Regions from separate parts of the Paenibacillus sp. FSL K6-1096 genome, predicted to be linked through region 2. Evidence: riboswitches for the same ligand, from Rfam matches in the RefSeq annotation. Region 2 holds a riboswitch; each other region holds the start of a gene.
The links. A riboswitch is a leader RNA that binds a small molecule or an ion and turns the genes downstream of it on or off. The one in region 2 is predicted to bind cyclic di-AMP.
Positions count from the first base shown of each region.

Region 1 (4,791 bases), 480 kb from region 2:
ACTCTAAGTCAACCGACGGATACATTATTAATTCTTCCAATGTACAAAACTCCTCAAGGAAAATTAGATATGCACAAATTTTTATGACACCCTATACTTCCATGTACAGTGGCTCCAATCCAACTATTCATAAAATTGCAACAATTACACATGAAATTGGCCATGCCCTCGGGTTAGGCCACCCTAACGAACTCTATTACCCAACTAATGCTGAGTCCATTATGAGAACTGGTGGAAACTATGAAGATTATTATGTTCCAAGACCACATGATACTAGTGATTTAAATAATAAATATTAAATATGTTAATGGAGGGTTGAGATGAACATCAAAAAAATAATAACTGCTGCCGCCACGGCATGTATTGCTTTTGGATTAATCACAGGCTGTTCTGGTCCTTCCTCTTCCACTACGGATAAGTCTTCAGCCACCAGCCTATCACCAGAAAAAATAAACGAACTGCGTAAGGAGTATCCATTATCCACGGGCTCACCACAGAATGTCGATCTGCGGGATCTGACGTTTAAAGAGGTGCTGGATTATACTGATTCGGTCATTATAGCTGAAGTGGTTCAGCAAATGCCGGATTTCAGTGTGGACTTGATTACTGAACCTGGCACTCCAGAGGGTAATCTGGCAGAGAAATTAGAAGCATCCGGTGAGGAGCCGTACCGGCCGGAGTTCACCTCATTTCAAGTGAAGGTCGAGGAAGTTGTTACGGGTGAAGAGGTTAGCGACACGATTAACCTTATCTATAACTCTGAGTTTAAAGGAATTGAGCCAGAACTCAAACCAGGCATGAAGATTGTCGCAGCGGTCAAAAAGGGTGTCGGTAAAGAGCAGGAAGGAAGCTACTCTTTTACCCGGTATGGCACGTATTATGTGGTCGAAGACGACTATGTGCTGTCTGCATTTGAGGGACAGACAGAAGAGATGAAGGCCTTCTCCCGGGAGACCAATGGTTATAAGCTCGATCATCTCATTGCCGAGATTGAAGCGATGAAGGGGAATTGAGAATCCCCCACCAGCCCGCCCAAACTGGTTAAACATCTGCCGATAGTGTACCTTAGTACTATTAGCAGTTGGGAGTGATGAGTGGTTATGAAGAAAAGTAGAGGAATTCCCGTGCTGGTTGCGGTCTCGATTCTGCTGATTATTATCAGCAGCCTGATTCCTGCAGACCGGTCTACGTGGCTGGGAGCGTTACAGACCTTGCTGCTGGGTTTGGGGCTGCTGGGCTGCTGCATGGCGTTCATGCGGTTCGTCAAGGGCGGGAAGGGCAAGCGCTGATCTGCGCCATGAGTTAGAGCCGTAGCGGAAGCTGCGGCTTATTGCAGGTTCAGGCCCCTGTGATCAGACCACGCCCTCCCCCTCACCCCGCCGTAGGCTGGTGGACCGCCGGGATCTGGGAGCTGGCAGCCGCCATCTGTTCCCTTATGCTTCTTAGCTGGACCTTCAGCTCCGGGATGCTGCGCTGGAGAATTCCGCTGATGTCGGACAGGGGAAGCTGCAGGCCATACCATAGAGCGCTGACGGTCATATCCTCCCAGCTCAGCAGGGCACAGGTACAGCGGCTGCGGTCCGGGGCCAACAGGGCACACTGCCGGATGCACTCGCGGTAAGCGTCCGCAGCGCCGGCATTATCCGGGAGGCGGCCCTTTGCCCACTCTGTATAGAGCGCTGCGAAGGTAGCGGCAGCGGCTTGTTCGGCGCGGGCTCCTTTTTCCAGCAGCAAGCAGCTAAGGGCATAGACAGGTCCGCTGTAGTCCTGGACATAGTCGGTGAATCCGGCAGCGGCTGCTGCCTGGGGTAAGGGGTCTGGCATGTGGACACGTTCCTTCCTGAATGGCTAACGGATGGGTAAGGCTTCATTAAGCGCAAAAAACCGCAGACAGAGGAAGACCTCTGCTGCGGCTAGTGGTGCAGGCGGAAGACGCCTGACGCCATAACGTGGCGGATCATGATCTCTCTCTTGGCGCTTACGAGGTTAGCTGCCGGATTCGGGCGGTGAGAGTCGCCCTACCTGCCGGAGACGGCGCAAATGGCCCTCTCCTTCGGATTCACCCCAAGTCGGCCTGACGGCCGGATGGTTCCCCCGTTTTCCGCATAGCGGAAATTCAGCGTGCATGAATATGCTAATTTTCATGAATGCGTTCAATTGCTTTCAACACGAATCATACTCTTTTCAGGAGCCCTTTGTAAAAATGGAAAAGAGTGCTTTTTGCCTTGTTTTCAGTAAATGGCTGTATGGCTAATCATCTGGAAGCCAAAACTCATATATGTAGCTGATTATCTGCCATTTATCTCGCTCAATCGCCGGTTTATGTTTTTTTAGCCAATTTACGGTCCTATCACCACCACAGCGGGCTATTCTGATTCTTCCAGGCAATGATCCGCTTAACCTCACGAACCGATCCCGTTGTAATTTCATAGCCGCTGCGCTCTGTAGCATGAAGGTCCAGGAAGTGCAGCATGCCTCCGTAAGTCCCCACGGCCAGCAAGGTCTCATCTGGATTGACAGCTAACCCTGATATGGTGCTCCCGGCATAGTAACGCCACAGTTCTTGGCCTTCTGCATTAATGAGCCTCAAGTAGCCATAAGCATCGCCAATGACAACACCATCCTCCAGAGCGGCTGCCGCATAGACCCGGGCTTCCTCGTTCACGACCGGATAATCCTGTTCCGCAGGGAACTCGCCCGCCTCCACCTGTTCAAGGGACACGGCAAGGGTAGCACCATTATAGAAGTGGCAGGCATTGTACCATACGCTGCGCTGATCCTTCGTAAATATAGTATAGTGCGGGTAGCTGGATTCCGGATTGAAGCTGTGCACCTGCCCTGTAGTGATGTCATACAAAAGATGATCGCTGCCCTGGCTGCCAAGTGCGATCCATCTTCCGTCCGGCGATACAGCACCATGCGCCATATCAATCTCGATATGCTCCATCTCATCTTCCTTATATTCTTCGAGATCCGGGTGCAGCAATTTCACGCTCCATGACTTCTCTTGCGATTGCTCGACCAGGAAGATTCCCTGGCTGGTGACCAGCAATAACGCATGTCCTTCGTTAAAAGGAATCACTTCTTCCAAGGGTAACTCCTGATCCAGGCTGTCTATGTTCAGAACGGGAAAGTCCGGGTCCAGCGATTGAATCTTCCCGTTCAGCTCCCGCCAGGAAAGCTCAGCTACAACTTCTCCCTGCAAGGTGCTGTCCATGGATTGCATAATGGTAATGCCTTGCTTGCCCGCGAGGGCATGGAGCTGATTGCCGGGAGAGGCCCCGACCAGGCTGTATCCGCTAAATACGGAAAAAGCCTCATTGTGCACAGTCACCACAGCATTATTCTCCCAGGGTGAGCCGGTGCTGAAGACGACATCATCATTACTTATAAAATGGATACCGCGAATCGCCCGCATTTCCTTCTGGAACTGCCGTTCCAGCGGCCACGTTGCTGCCGGCAGCTGCTCCCTCAGCTCAGCGATCTTCCCCTGCTCATTAGCCCCGCGGATCATTTTATAGACCTTGGCGGCAAGGGCAGAACGTGAATCCCCTGCGGGCTCATCCCCCGCCTTGTCCCAGCCTTCAGTCAATCCTTTATGGACATAATAATTAATATCGTTAACATAACGTTGTCCTTCTGCGCGCCATTTGGCGGCGGCGTCTTCTTGTAGCCAGTTCAAATGATCATTCCTCCTATTCCAGATATATGTAATTATACAATATTATCATTTATGAATCGCCGATCCCGGCTTGACTTGGACCATACTCCAGCGATTATGATTTGAGACGAAGAAGGAGGTGGACGGCATGGAGCCTGTATACACCATTGCCGAGGTTGCCAAGCGGACAGGGCTTACCCAGGATACCATCCGCTATTATGAGAAGATCAAGCTATTGCCTCCGGCGACACGCAAGGAGAATGGCCAGCGCGCATACAGCAGGCAAGAGCTGGACCGGGTGCATTTTGTGGCGATCCTCAAAAGAACCCATATGCCGCTGCGCAGAATTCAGGAATATATCGCGGCTTCTGCCCAAAGTGACTATGAGGCATGTTATCAGGTGCTGGACGGGCACCGGATGCTGATTGAGGAGCAGCTTGCTGAGCTGACGGATGCGCTGGAGCTGATGAGATACAAGCTTAAGAACTTTCAGGAGATCAAGGACGGCAGGTTCATCGCCGAAATGGAACGGAGGAGGGACGGACAATGAATACAGAATGGAATGATGTGCGGGGGAGACAGCACCCGATTCCTTCAGGCTATGATGCGGACACTACAGCAGAGGAAGTTATACAAGGACATGATCTCAGCGGTAAAATAGCGGTCGTGACCGGCGGGTATTCCGGTCTGGGCCTGGAGACCACGCGTGTGCTGGCTGCGGCCGGCGCTAAGGTGATTGTGCCGGTACGGACACCGGAGAAAGCGCGGCATACCCTGGCCGGCATTCCCGGAGCCGAGATTGCAGCGCTGGATTTGCTGGACCCGGCATCGGTTGATGCCTTCGCCCGGCAGTTCCTGGACTCCTGCCGTCCGCTTGATATCCTGATTCACAGCGCCGGAATTATGGCTACGCCGCTGACCCGGGATGCCCGCGGATATGAGGGGCAGTTTGCCACCAATCATCTGGGTCATTTCCAGTTGGCTGCCCGGCTGTGGCCTGCGCTGGTGAAGGCCGGGTCCGCAAGAGTGATCTCTGTGTCCTCACGCGGGCACCGGATTGCCGGGATTGATTACGGGGATGTGAATTTCGTGCGGCGGTCTTATGACAAATGGGTTGCCTACGGCCAATC
Region 1 is NZ_CP150274.1:4,263,587-4,268,377, forward strand. Features, by position in the region: gene MHI24_RS18995 (zinc-dependent metalloprotease family protein) at 1-299, shown strand, start outside; gene MHI24_RS19000 (hypothetical protein) at 321-1,013, shown strand; gene MHI24_RS19005 (hypothetical protein) at 1,101-1,289, shown strand; gene MHI24_RS19010 (hypothetical protein) at 1,372-1,824, opposite strand; cyclic di-AMP (ydaO/yuaA leader) riboswitch at 1,960-2,132, opposite strand; gene MHI24_RS19015 (hypothetical protein) at 2,351-3,682, opposite strand; gene MHI24_RS19020 (MerR family transcriptional regulator) at 3,810-4,211, shown strand; gene MHI24_RS19025 (oxidoreductase) at 4,208-4,791, shown strand, end outside.
Region 1: linked by a shared signal. The riboswitch ahead of MHI24_RS19010 (hypothetical protein) and the one ahead of MHI24_RS16920 (C40 family peptidase) in region 2 are both predicted to bind cyclic di-AMP.

Region 2 (4,791 bases):
CGTTTTTTGTGAAGTGATTTTTTCGGCTATAATGGATAAGGTAAGGTATTATTCATTAGCGGAGAAAACGGAGTGATTGATGTGGGAGTTAAGCATGGCAGAGATTACAGTGAGATTCTGGTTGATCTGACAGGAGCCGTCGGACGGATTTCGGACGGATACATTTTTTTTGAGATGGACCCTGAGGAATGGGAGCACCTGCCGGAGGAATCGAAGCTGGAGGTGTGGGAGGCGCTTGCGGAGGATCTGTTCTATGCGCTGGGCAATGAGCCGGTCATCCAGGTGGGCAGCGGGGTTGTGATGTACGACAAAGACACCCACCGTATTAATATTCTGCTTGGTGATGAGGATCTGGCTTCCGTTCTGCTGGTGTAAGCCATCCGGCAATTAGCCCCGCGGTTTGTCCCCGGGATCAGCCCATGTTAAAATTGGGAGGAAGTAATATTTGCCGGGAATCAGGAATACATTTAATCAAAAAAATCTTTGGCCTGGCACATCCCTTGGACTTTCAGAAGCTGAGGGATGTTTTATTTAAGGAGAGAGTGCAGTACTGTACAGTTAACTTAGCAAGGGAGGAAGCACATTGCAATTTACAGAGGAAGAGCTGCAGGAAGAGGTCGGCAAGCTGGAGGGCTGGAGGCTGGAGAAGGAGAGCCTGGTGCGCAAGTACATGTTCAGTGAATACATGAAGGGAATCGCTTTTGTGGATGAGGTGGCTGCCATCTCGGAAGCATTCGATCATCATCCGCACATCACCATTGATTACAAGACCGTTATTCTGCGCCTGGCTGCAGATGCGGAGAAGCTGGATATCCGCCAGGCCCATCAATTTAATGAGGCCTTTGAGAAGAACCGTTAGGGAGACAGTATCTATAGATATGGAAATGACAGGTGAGCCTGAATCATAAAAATGCCCGCTCCAGGAGAGAATTCTCTGGCAGCGGGCATTTCACATTGAATAGTAGACGTATTATTTCTTCTCGGCCAGCCATAACGCAATGTTGGCAATTTCTTCAGGGGCCAGCTTGTCTTTGAAAGGAGGCATTTGCCCGCGTCCCTTGGTGACAATCGTGAAGATCTGTGCTGCATCGTGCTTGCCGCCTTCCTGCTGCAGGCTGGGGCCTACACCGCCCTGAAGCTGGTCACCGTGGCAGGAGATACAGCTGGCCTGCACGGTAGCCTCTGCACTGGCAGCATCCAGCACCACCTCAGGCATCGTTGGTTTATTCTCTTCGGCCACCTCGGACTTGCCGGGTAAGGTAAACATTAAGATCACTGCAAAGGCGCAGGCGGCAAAAAACAAACCGCTCATGATCCATTTCTGCATCTGCATCCGTCCCTCCCTGTAAGCTGCTTCTTCCATTATAGCGGATGGTGAAGCGTTATCATAGTATTTGTGTCAAAAAAACGAACGGAAAACCCCTGCTTTTTTGCACATAACCATGCCTCGGGTGTTATTTGTCATAGACCATGCAATAAAACGGCTTATTGCCGGTAGGCGTTCTGCGTTCATACGTATCGGTTATGGTGAACCCGCTCTTCTGGTAAGCGCGGATAGCGCGCTGATTCCAGGTCAACACCTCCAGATCGATCTCCCGCTCCGGGTAACGGGCCAGTGCAGCCTGCACGATAGCCTTCATGAACTGCTGCCCCAGGCCATTGCCGCACAGGTCCGGCCGCATCCCCACGCCGAGCCTGACTACACCCTCCATGGGGAACAGCTGGGCGAACCCGCACAGAATGCCTTGTCCGTCCACCACAGAAACATATTGCTCGCTGCGCAGCTGCGGGTCCCCGAATTCCACGCCTAGTGCCTGCATCTGCTCCCAGGACATCCAGCCGTATATATTGTAAGGCGGGCTATATTCCCACTTGCAGATCTCTTCGGCATGAAGCGATTCCATCGGTACTACATAAAAGGTTAGCGGAGAACGAATCATAGGCCAGTCTCCTCTCGTTAAATGCTCTTGTTAACTATATATACATCATACGCCTGATTCCGCGCAAATTCCTTGCCGGGAGGCGGAAACTTGACAAATGCGAAAAAATATTTTCTGAAATGCCGGAAAGGGTGTTTGGCCAATTCTGAGACGGGTAAGTAGGGAGTAAGAAAGAAAAAGCTCTTCCCCAAAGATGTGTTATCATCCTGGAAAAGAGCCTATGCATTAGCAATATGAAGTCTATTGTACGTCGTCGTTGTCCTGGGAATCCGTCGCTACCGTCTTGTAAGCGTCTGTGCTCATAATGCGCTTGGCACCGATATAACGGTTGACATAATAGCTGTCGCTAAGCGAACTGATGGTAACCCCGCGGGAAGAAGAAGCATGTGCGAAATCGCCGTCACCGACATAAATGCCGACATGGGAGACGCCTCTGCCATTGGTATTGAAGAATACAAGATCGCCTGCTCTTAGCTCATCACGGGATACGGCTGAGCCCATCTGGTATTGGGAACCCGATTGGTGCGGCAGATTAATGCCGATCTTATCAAAAACATACATGGTGAATCCGGAGCAATCAAAGCCATTGGTGGTAGTACCGCCGGATACGTATTTGGTTCCGATGGCCTTGTCGATCACCTTATCCATCTTGGAATCCGCGAAAGCGCTTCCTGCCCCGATTGTGAAGATAATGGATAAGCTCAGTACTGCGGCTGCTAGCTTCTTCTTCAAAAGTAAATACCCCTTCCGATGCCTACGAGGTTAGCTTAAGGGTTCGGTTGAAGGTCCCCTATGACCCCTCTTAGAATAGGAGGTCAATTCACCCAAAACTGGTTCCCCCGTTTCCCTAATTCATTAGGGAACTCGGCACGACTGTTGATTAGGATTAGCTATTTATCCGATTCATGACAAAAACTTGATTAAAAGTCACTCAATAATTACAAAAATGTTACTAAAAGCTCACTGCGATAATTGTAGCAAAGACTGCAGAGATTGGCAATCACTAATAACATATTAATGCATCTTTTTTGTGTTTTTTAGAGTTATAGCCCATCGTTAGGACAAATATCTATGCGTACAGCCAGTTTTATATGTTTTTTTCTTTTGGTTTTCCATAAAATGCTGTTTCAAGATCGGAAATCCGGTGTAAAAGGTAGAATAAGGTAAAGGAAAAACCCGGAAATGATTACGGCAATAATCAAATTCCGGGCTTCTATAAGTTACATTTGGATGTTAGAGGTTAACAGTTGCGGGGTTTGATTCAAACGTTCAGCTCAATCGTACGCGACAGCCTGGTAGGCTGTGGTGCTCATTACCCGTTTGGCGCCAACGTAGCGGTTGGCCCAGTAGGACTGGCTCATTGAAGTGATAGTGACTCCGCGTGAACTGGAAGACTGTGCAAACTTACCGTTTCCGACATAAATACCAACATGGGACACTCCGTTGCCCAGGGTATTGAAGAATACGAGATCGCCGGAACGGAGATTGCTCTTGGATACGGCCGTCCCTACTTTGTACTGTGCCTTAGAGGTGCGCGGCAGGGTAAGTCCTACATTCTTGAACACATATTTGGTGAATCCCGAGCAATCAAATCCGCTGGTGGTGGTGCCTCCGGTTTTGTACGACGTTCCAATGGTTTTGGAAATGACTTTATCCATTTTGGAATCGGCGAAGGCGCTGCCCGCCCCAAGTGTGAATACCATCACAAGACCCAGCGCTGCGGCGGTGCATTTCTTCTTGAAGTTCTGAACTCTCAACAGATGTACTCCTTCCAAGGCCTGCGGGGTTAGCTTAAGGATTCGGTAGAAGGTTCCCCTATGACCCCTCTAAAGCGAGATCAATTCACCCAAAATATGGTTCCCCCACTTCCCGGTGCAAAGGAATTAGGCGTGTTAGGCACCAGAATAGTGACATATCGACAACGTTACATTTCATGGTTGGCAGAAATTCATGTCATAAAGATTACAACTTTGTTACTAGTACAGCCATCATTGTAACAGAGGATTTTCCGATTTGCAAATGCTTTTACCCATCCGGCTGTCTATGCCCAAAGAAAAAAGAGTCCTGCGCCCTGGGGAAGGGGCGGTGACTCTTTTTAGTATGCCGGATTATCCGGAGTTTATTGTGGAAATGATTTGCTGGACCATAGATGGTACTGTGCAGCGATTCCCCACATGTCAAGCAGGTTAGAGGGCAGCGGGGCTGCCTGGCGCAGCAGCAGTGCGGGCAGGCCGGGATACAGCAGCGCGGACGCACTGCAGATCAGCAGCACGGCGAGACTGCCCGCCCCCATAACGATAGATATACCAATGGAGGGCAGCAGTACCTTGAGGCAAACCAGCAGCGAGGAGAACATCCCGGTACCGGCGGTATATCCGAACTGCATATAGAGCAGGAGCTTGCGGATGATGAAGAGGTAGAGGAGCCAGCCCAGCACATAGGGCACAAGCTTCAGCAGAAGCGGATAATTCATGATGCCGCCAAGCAGCAGCCGGTACATACGCGGAAGCAGCCAATAGAGCGGAAGCAGGGTCAGCACCCACTCGGCAAGGCTGAACAGCAGCACAGGCAGCCCGTACTTTTTCATACCCGGAAAAAAGAACAGCCCCCGCGCCCCGGCGCGCTCCTGATGAAGCTCATGCAGCAGACCTGCCCGGATGAAAGGGGAGAGCAGCAGCCGCAGGACCGTCAGGCCCAGGAGGAGCCACAGCCACCGGAGCACCGCAGGATCGCTCTGCAGGGCCGTATGCCCCTCGATATAATACAGCAGCCTGCCCATTTCGCTGCCGCCGGCGCCCGGGTCAGGGTAGCGGAGCAGCACAGGAACCACGGCGCTTTTAATGAATTTGTA
Region 2 is NZ_CP150274.1:3,788,056-3,792,846, forward strand. Features, by position in the region: gene MHI24_RS16900 (hypothetical protein) at 82-375, shown strand; gene MHI24_RS16905 (4a-hydroxytetrahydrobiopterin dehydratase) at 584-859, shown strand; gene MHI24_RS16910 (cytochrome c) at 971-1,327, opposite strand; gene MHI24_RS16915 (GNAT family protein) at 1,455-1,940, opposite strand; gene MHI24_RS16920 (C40 family peptidase) at 2,181-2,672, opposite strand; cyclic di-AMP (ydaO/yuaA leader) riboswitch at 2,677-2,820, opposite strand; gene MHI24_RS16925 (C40 family peptidase) at 3,215-3,643, opposite strand; cyclic di-AMP (ydaO/yuaA leader) riboswitch at 3,701-3,840, opposite strand; gene MHI24_RS16930 (hypothetical protein) at 4,060-4,791, opposite strand, start outside.

Region 3 (4,791 bases), 2.3 Mb from region 2:
ATTGATGGCTTGAATAACCGTCCCGAGAACCGTTCCGACAAACATCAGCATTCCGTTCTCTCTCTTCGGTGTTTTGGAGACCACAAGACGGATCAGCATTTCAGTTCTACCGCCCAGCTTCTTCACATAGACCAGCAGCAGTCCGAGAATATAGCCGCAGAATTCAATGCTGGATGACTTGGAAGGAATTTCGTTCATCATTCTTTGAATCAGGTCGTTAACATTGCCATTCTTTACGCTTTGGAGCAGATTGCGGATATGGGCCACCGTCTGCTCCCAGTCCGCCGGATTTAAGGAATCGCTCAAATTTTGTTTGAACAGGTCGGACGCCTTGACGGTTGGAGCAAACACTACCTGAGAACGTCCGGTGTCCTTGGAGTTCACTTCATAGCTGCGGGTTACAAACCCGAGCTTTTCGATTTCCTTCAGCATATCATAAGCCGTCCATTTACTGACTCCGAGTGAACGGGCCAACGTCTCATAATGAATCGGCAGGCTGGTGCGCTGATACAGTTCAACCAGCTGCCCCAATAATTGCAGCCGTCGTTTTGTAAGTGGCATAGATGCACCTCGAGAATTTTTGTTTTTTGGTTTTTTGGTTTTTTGGTTTTTTGTGTTTTTTATATTACCACTCCCTTCCTTCGTTCGTCAATCTAAGATTCACGGGCAGAAACGGCAAAGAACCCTCATTGGCTGAAGGTTCTTAAACTCTCAAGTCCTACCCTTGCTCCTTATCCCGGCCAAGCAGTCCGCTGAGCGCCTCAGTCACGTTCATGCCGGTAAGTGTCTGGGTCAGCTCTGGAACCTGGGCCATAATTTTGGCGATATCACCCGTAATCTTGTTCACGCCTGAAGAAGCGCCGTCCTGGGAGATGACCGTGATCTTGTCGACCTTGGCCAGCGGGGAGGCGATCTTGTCGGCCAGCTCCGGCAGAATCTTCAGGAATTCCACGGTCAGCGCCGCTTGCGTGAACTGCTTGTAGGCCTCCGCTTTCTTCTGCAAAGCTCCTGCTTCGGCTGCCCCGGCGAGCTGAACGATCTCCGCATTCGCCTTCCCTTTCGCCAGCTCTGCTTCCGCCGTTGCCAGCCCGCGCTTGGTCGTCGTGGCCGCTTCAGCTTCCGCCTCCAGAATCTGCCGCTGCTTGGCGGCTTCCGCTCTCATAATGGTCGCCTGATTCTCCGCCTGAGCCGGCTTGATCACTGTCGCCTCCAGCTCCTTCTGCTTCAGCTCAACTTCAATCTCGCGGACCGTCCGGTTGGCTTCGGCTTCCATTTGGGTGATTTTGACCTGCTCGGTGACCAGCGATTGCTTGATCTTGTTCTGTTGCAGTTCGTAAGCCAGATCCGCCTGCGCCTTCTTCACTTCGGTCTCCAGCTTGAAGTCGGCCTGCTTAATATTCAGCTCCTTCTCGAACAGGGATTCCTTCGCACGGGCTGCCGTTCCCGCTTCTATCGTCGCCTGGTGGGCATTGGCTTTGGCAATCGAGGATTCCTTCTCCGCCTCAGCCTGCTTGATCTGGATGTCGCGCTCTGCCTCCGCTTTGGCAATGCTGGCATCACGGCGGATACGTTCAATCTCGGGTACCCCCATATTGTCGATGTACCCTTTGTCATCGGTAATCTTTTTGATGGTGAAGCTGACGACCTCCAGCCCCATTTTGTCGAGGTCCTCTGAGCAGGTCTCCCGCATCTTGCTGTTGATCTCATCCGGGGTCTTCAGAATCGATTCGACCGACAGCTGGCCGATCAGTCCGCGCAGATGGCCTTCCACCGAATGCAGGATAATCGTCTCGCGGTCCTCCTCCGGCCGGTCAATGAACTGCTCGCTGGCGGTCAGGATTGCGGTGGGATCGCTTTTGATCTTAATCTGGGCGACGGCCTCCAGGTTGAGCTTGATGCCCTGCCGGGAGAACATGGCCTGCGCCGGAATGACATCGAAGCTCATCAGCATCATCGAGATGGTCTTATTGTTCTGAAAGCCGGGGATGACGAAGGTCCCGCCGCCTTGCACCACTCTTTTGCCGCCGAGGCCGTATACGATCATTGCCTGGTTGGGCGGTACCTTCTTATACGCGGTCACGATGCTGGACAGGACCAGCAGAATCACTACAACGATTGCTCCAGTAACATAGAGAATTAACATTAGCTCCGACACTCCCTATTCAATTTGTCCCATTTCCCGTTCAAAAAGCGTTACCGCTGCAAGCCCCTTCTCCACCCGCACAATAATCACCCGGTCGCCCCGGTTCAGCTCCTGTCCGGGTTCAGCCCTTACGCCGATGGAGCGCATGGTGCCGAGCAGCACATATTTCATCTCCCCGACGGCTCCGTCCGCTGCGGCGATGCTAATATATCCGAGCTGACCGGCCGGGTCATACTCCCATTCACTCATGCTGCTGTCGTACCGGGTCATGATCCGGGCCAGCACCGTATAGAGCAGAATGCCCGGCAGCAGGGCAATCACGGTGCAGACCAGCACCACTGGCAGCAATTGCATCCCGCTGAATTTTGTCAGCATGTAACCCGTGCCGCCCCAGACGGTGACCGACACCATCAGCGGCAGAATCGGCAGTACCCCCGGCCCTCCGGCATCACTGCCACCCGCATGGATATGTCCCGCCAGGCCATGCCCGTGAATACTGCCGCTGAGCAGGAGCACCAGCCCCGCCCAGAAGCAGACGATGAATACAGTAGCGATGGTAATCCCCTCCTTTCAGTGGATTGTGGTGATGAGTCAAGTGATTAATTATTGTTGTTATAAGATGTTGTATTACTATCGCCGTTACTAATCCGCCTGGGTTTCCAAGCAGGACTGCTTGGTTAGATGGGAGCGGAGGCGCAAGGTGGTTCGGGTGCACTAGTGCTCTTCATTAACTCTAACTCCCGTCCACTCTTCGCCCCCAGTAAACTTCCGGCTCCTTCCCCCCAGCCACTTCAAGCGCAACCTGAGGGCTTCCTCCCTTACCCGTACAGCAAAAAGACCACAGCAGCAACAGGGCTCTCCGTGGTCGGTTAATCGATCATGGCGCTCATCCTCTCTCTTCGAGGCTTACGGGGTTAGCTGACGGATTCGGGCAGCGAGATTGCCCTACCTTACCGGTGTCATAGCAGCACGCAGTAAGGATTCACCCCAGAGTGCAGCAGCATCACTTCCGCCGCTTCACCCGTTGGTTCCCCCGTTCCCGTAACGGAATTCAGCCGCCTGTGAGAACAGTGTTATGTCATTCGGTTGATGATTGAATCTTACGCCTGCGGCCCGGCAAAGTAAAACGCGGCAGTTGGCAAAAGAAGCCAAACCCGCCGTCCCTATACGAATGAAGGCGCATTCTTGCGCTGCGCTCTTATGCGGCCGGGGATTTGCTCGTTCTTGCGCCTTTTTGCGAAAGCGGGTTTATTCGTAAAATTTGAAATATTCACATTTCCGTCACTAGATGCTCATTGTGCAACATTGCCCTTTGGGCAATAATATAACCTATAGCTATTACTATTCAACCCATGCTATTCAGCGCAATAGCAGCAGAAAGGAGGAAACAGGAAGCTTGAATTCCAAACTGAACCTGCGGGACAAAAAAAAGGAGGCCACCGCCTACGCCTTGTCCACCGCCGCCTTTGAGCTTGCGCTTGAGCACGGCATGGACGGCTTCATTGTGGACGATGTGGTGCAGAAGGCCGGTTATTCCCGGCGGACCTTTGCCAATTACTTCTCTTGCAAGGAGGAGGCGGTCGCCGCTTATTTCATTGGCAATATTGCAGCCAAAGAGAAAGAAGAGGCGGATCACACGCTGGCCGCTCAGCCGCCGGATGCTACGCCGCTCGATGTCCTGTACAATCTGCTGAAACTCCAATTCACCTCGGAGTTCCTGCATAAGCTGCGGCAGTTCGTCTCCCTGGCGCATCAGCATCCGTCCCTGGAGCCTTACATTCTCAATGTCTTCCGGCATTTGCAGATCACCGCCCAGGAGACGCTGGAGCAGTTCACCCATGGACGGTATGCCGATGGATATACCCACCTGCTGGCCGGTGCCGTCTACGGGGCCTTCGTGCCCATTCTGGACGGACGGCTGAATGTGATGCTGCCGGGCGAGCAGCTGAGTGCAGACTCCGAAGCTATGCCGTTTGACCAATATTTGAATTCGATGTTCGCTTACTTACGCAACGGCTTCTAAATTTAGAGATACAGAGGAGAAACCATTCATGTCTACTTTTCTATACCGTTTAGGCAAATCGGCTTATGCCAGGCCCTGGATGTTCATTGCTGTCTGGATCGTCATACTCGGTGTGATCGGCACCCTTATCGGAGTGAACGGCATTCAGTCCAGCTCCGAGATGAAAATTGAAGGCACCGAGTCGCAAAAAGTGCTGGATAAGCTGTCCAAAGAGCTGCCCGCTGCGGCCGGAGGTCAGGCAAGTGTAGCCTTCACTGCACCTGAAGGCGAACGGCTGGACACGCCGGAGCGCGCTGCGTTGCTGCTGAAGGCGATCAATGATGTGTACAGCATGGAGTATGTCATCAACCCTGCTGAGCTGGCTGCCCAAGCAGCTGCTGCGGCTGGTCAAGGCGCTACCGATCCTTCTGCTGCCGCCGCAGGCCAAGGTGCTGCCGCCGATCCTTCCGCTGCCGCCGCAGGCCAAGGCGCTGCCGCGGCCCAAGCGGTCCCGTTCGGCCCGCTGATGGCTGACGGCATGCCTGTTCCCGGCGTAATGCTGTCGGCGGACGGCAATATTGCCTTGTTCCAGTTCCAGTTCACCGTGCAGCAGACCTCGCTGCCCTCCAATGTGCCGGATGATATC
Region 3 is NZ_CP150274.1:1,459,779-1,464,569, forward strand. Features, by position in the region: gene MHI24_RS06590 (Lrp/AsnC family transcriptional regulator) at 1-561, opposite strand, end outside; gene MHI24_RS06595 (SPFH domain-containing protein) at 719-2,143, opposite strand; gene MHI24_RS06600 (hypothetical protein) at 2,159-2,659, opposite strand; cyclic di-AMP (ydaO/yuaA leader) riboswitch at 3,032-3,210, opposite strand; gene MHI24_RS06605 (TetR/AcrR family transcriptional regulator) at 3,540-4,166, shown strand; gene MHI24_RS06610 (MMPL family transporter) at 4,195-4,791, shown strand, end outside.
Region 3: linked by a shared signal. The riboswitch ahead of MHI24_RS06600 (hypothetical protein) and the one ahead of MHI24_RS16920 (C40 family peptidase) in region 2 are both predicted to bind cyclic di-AMP.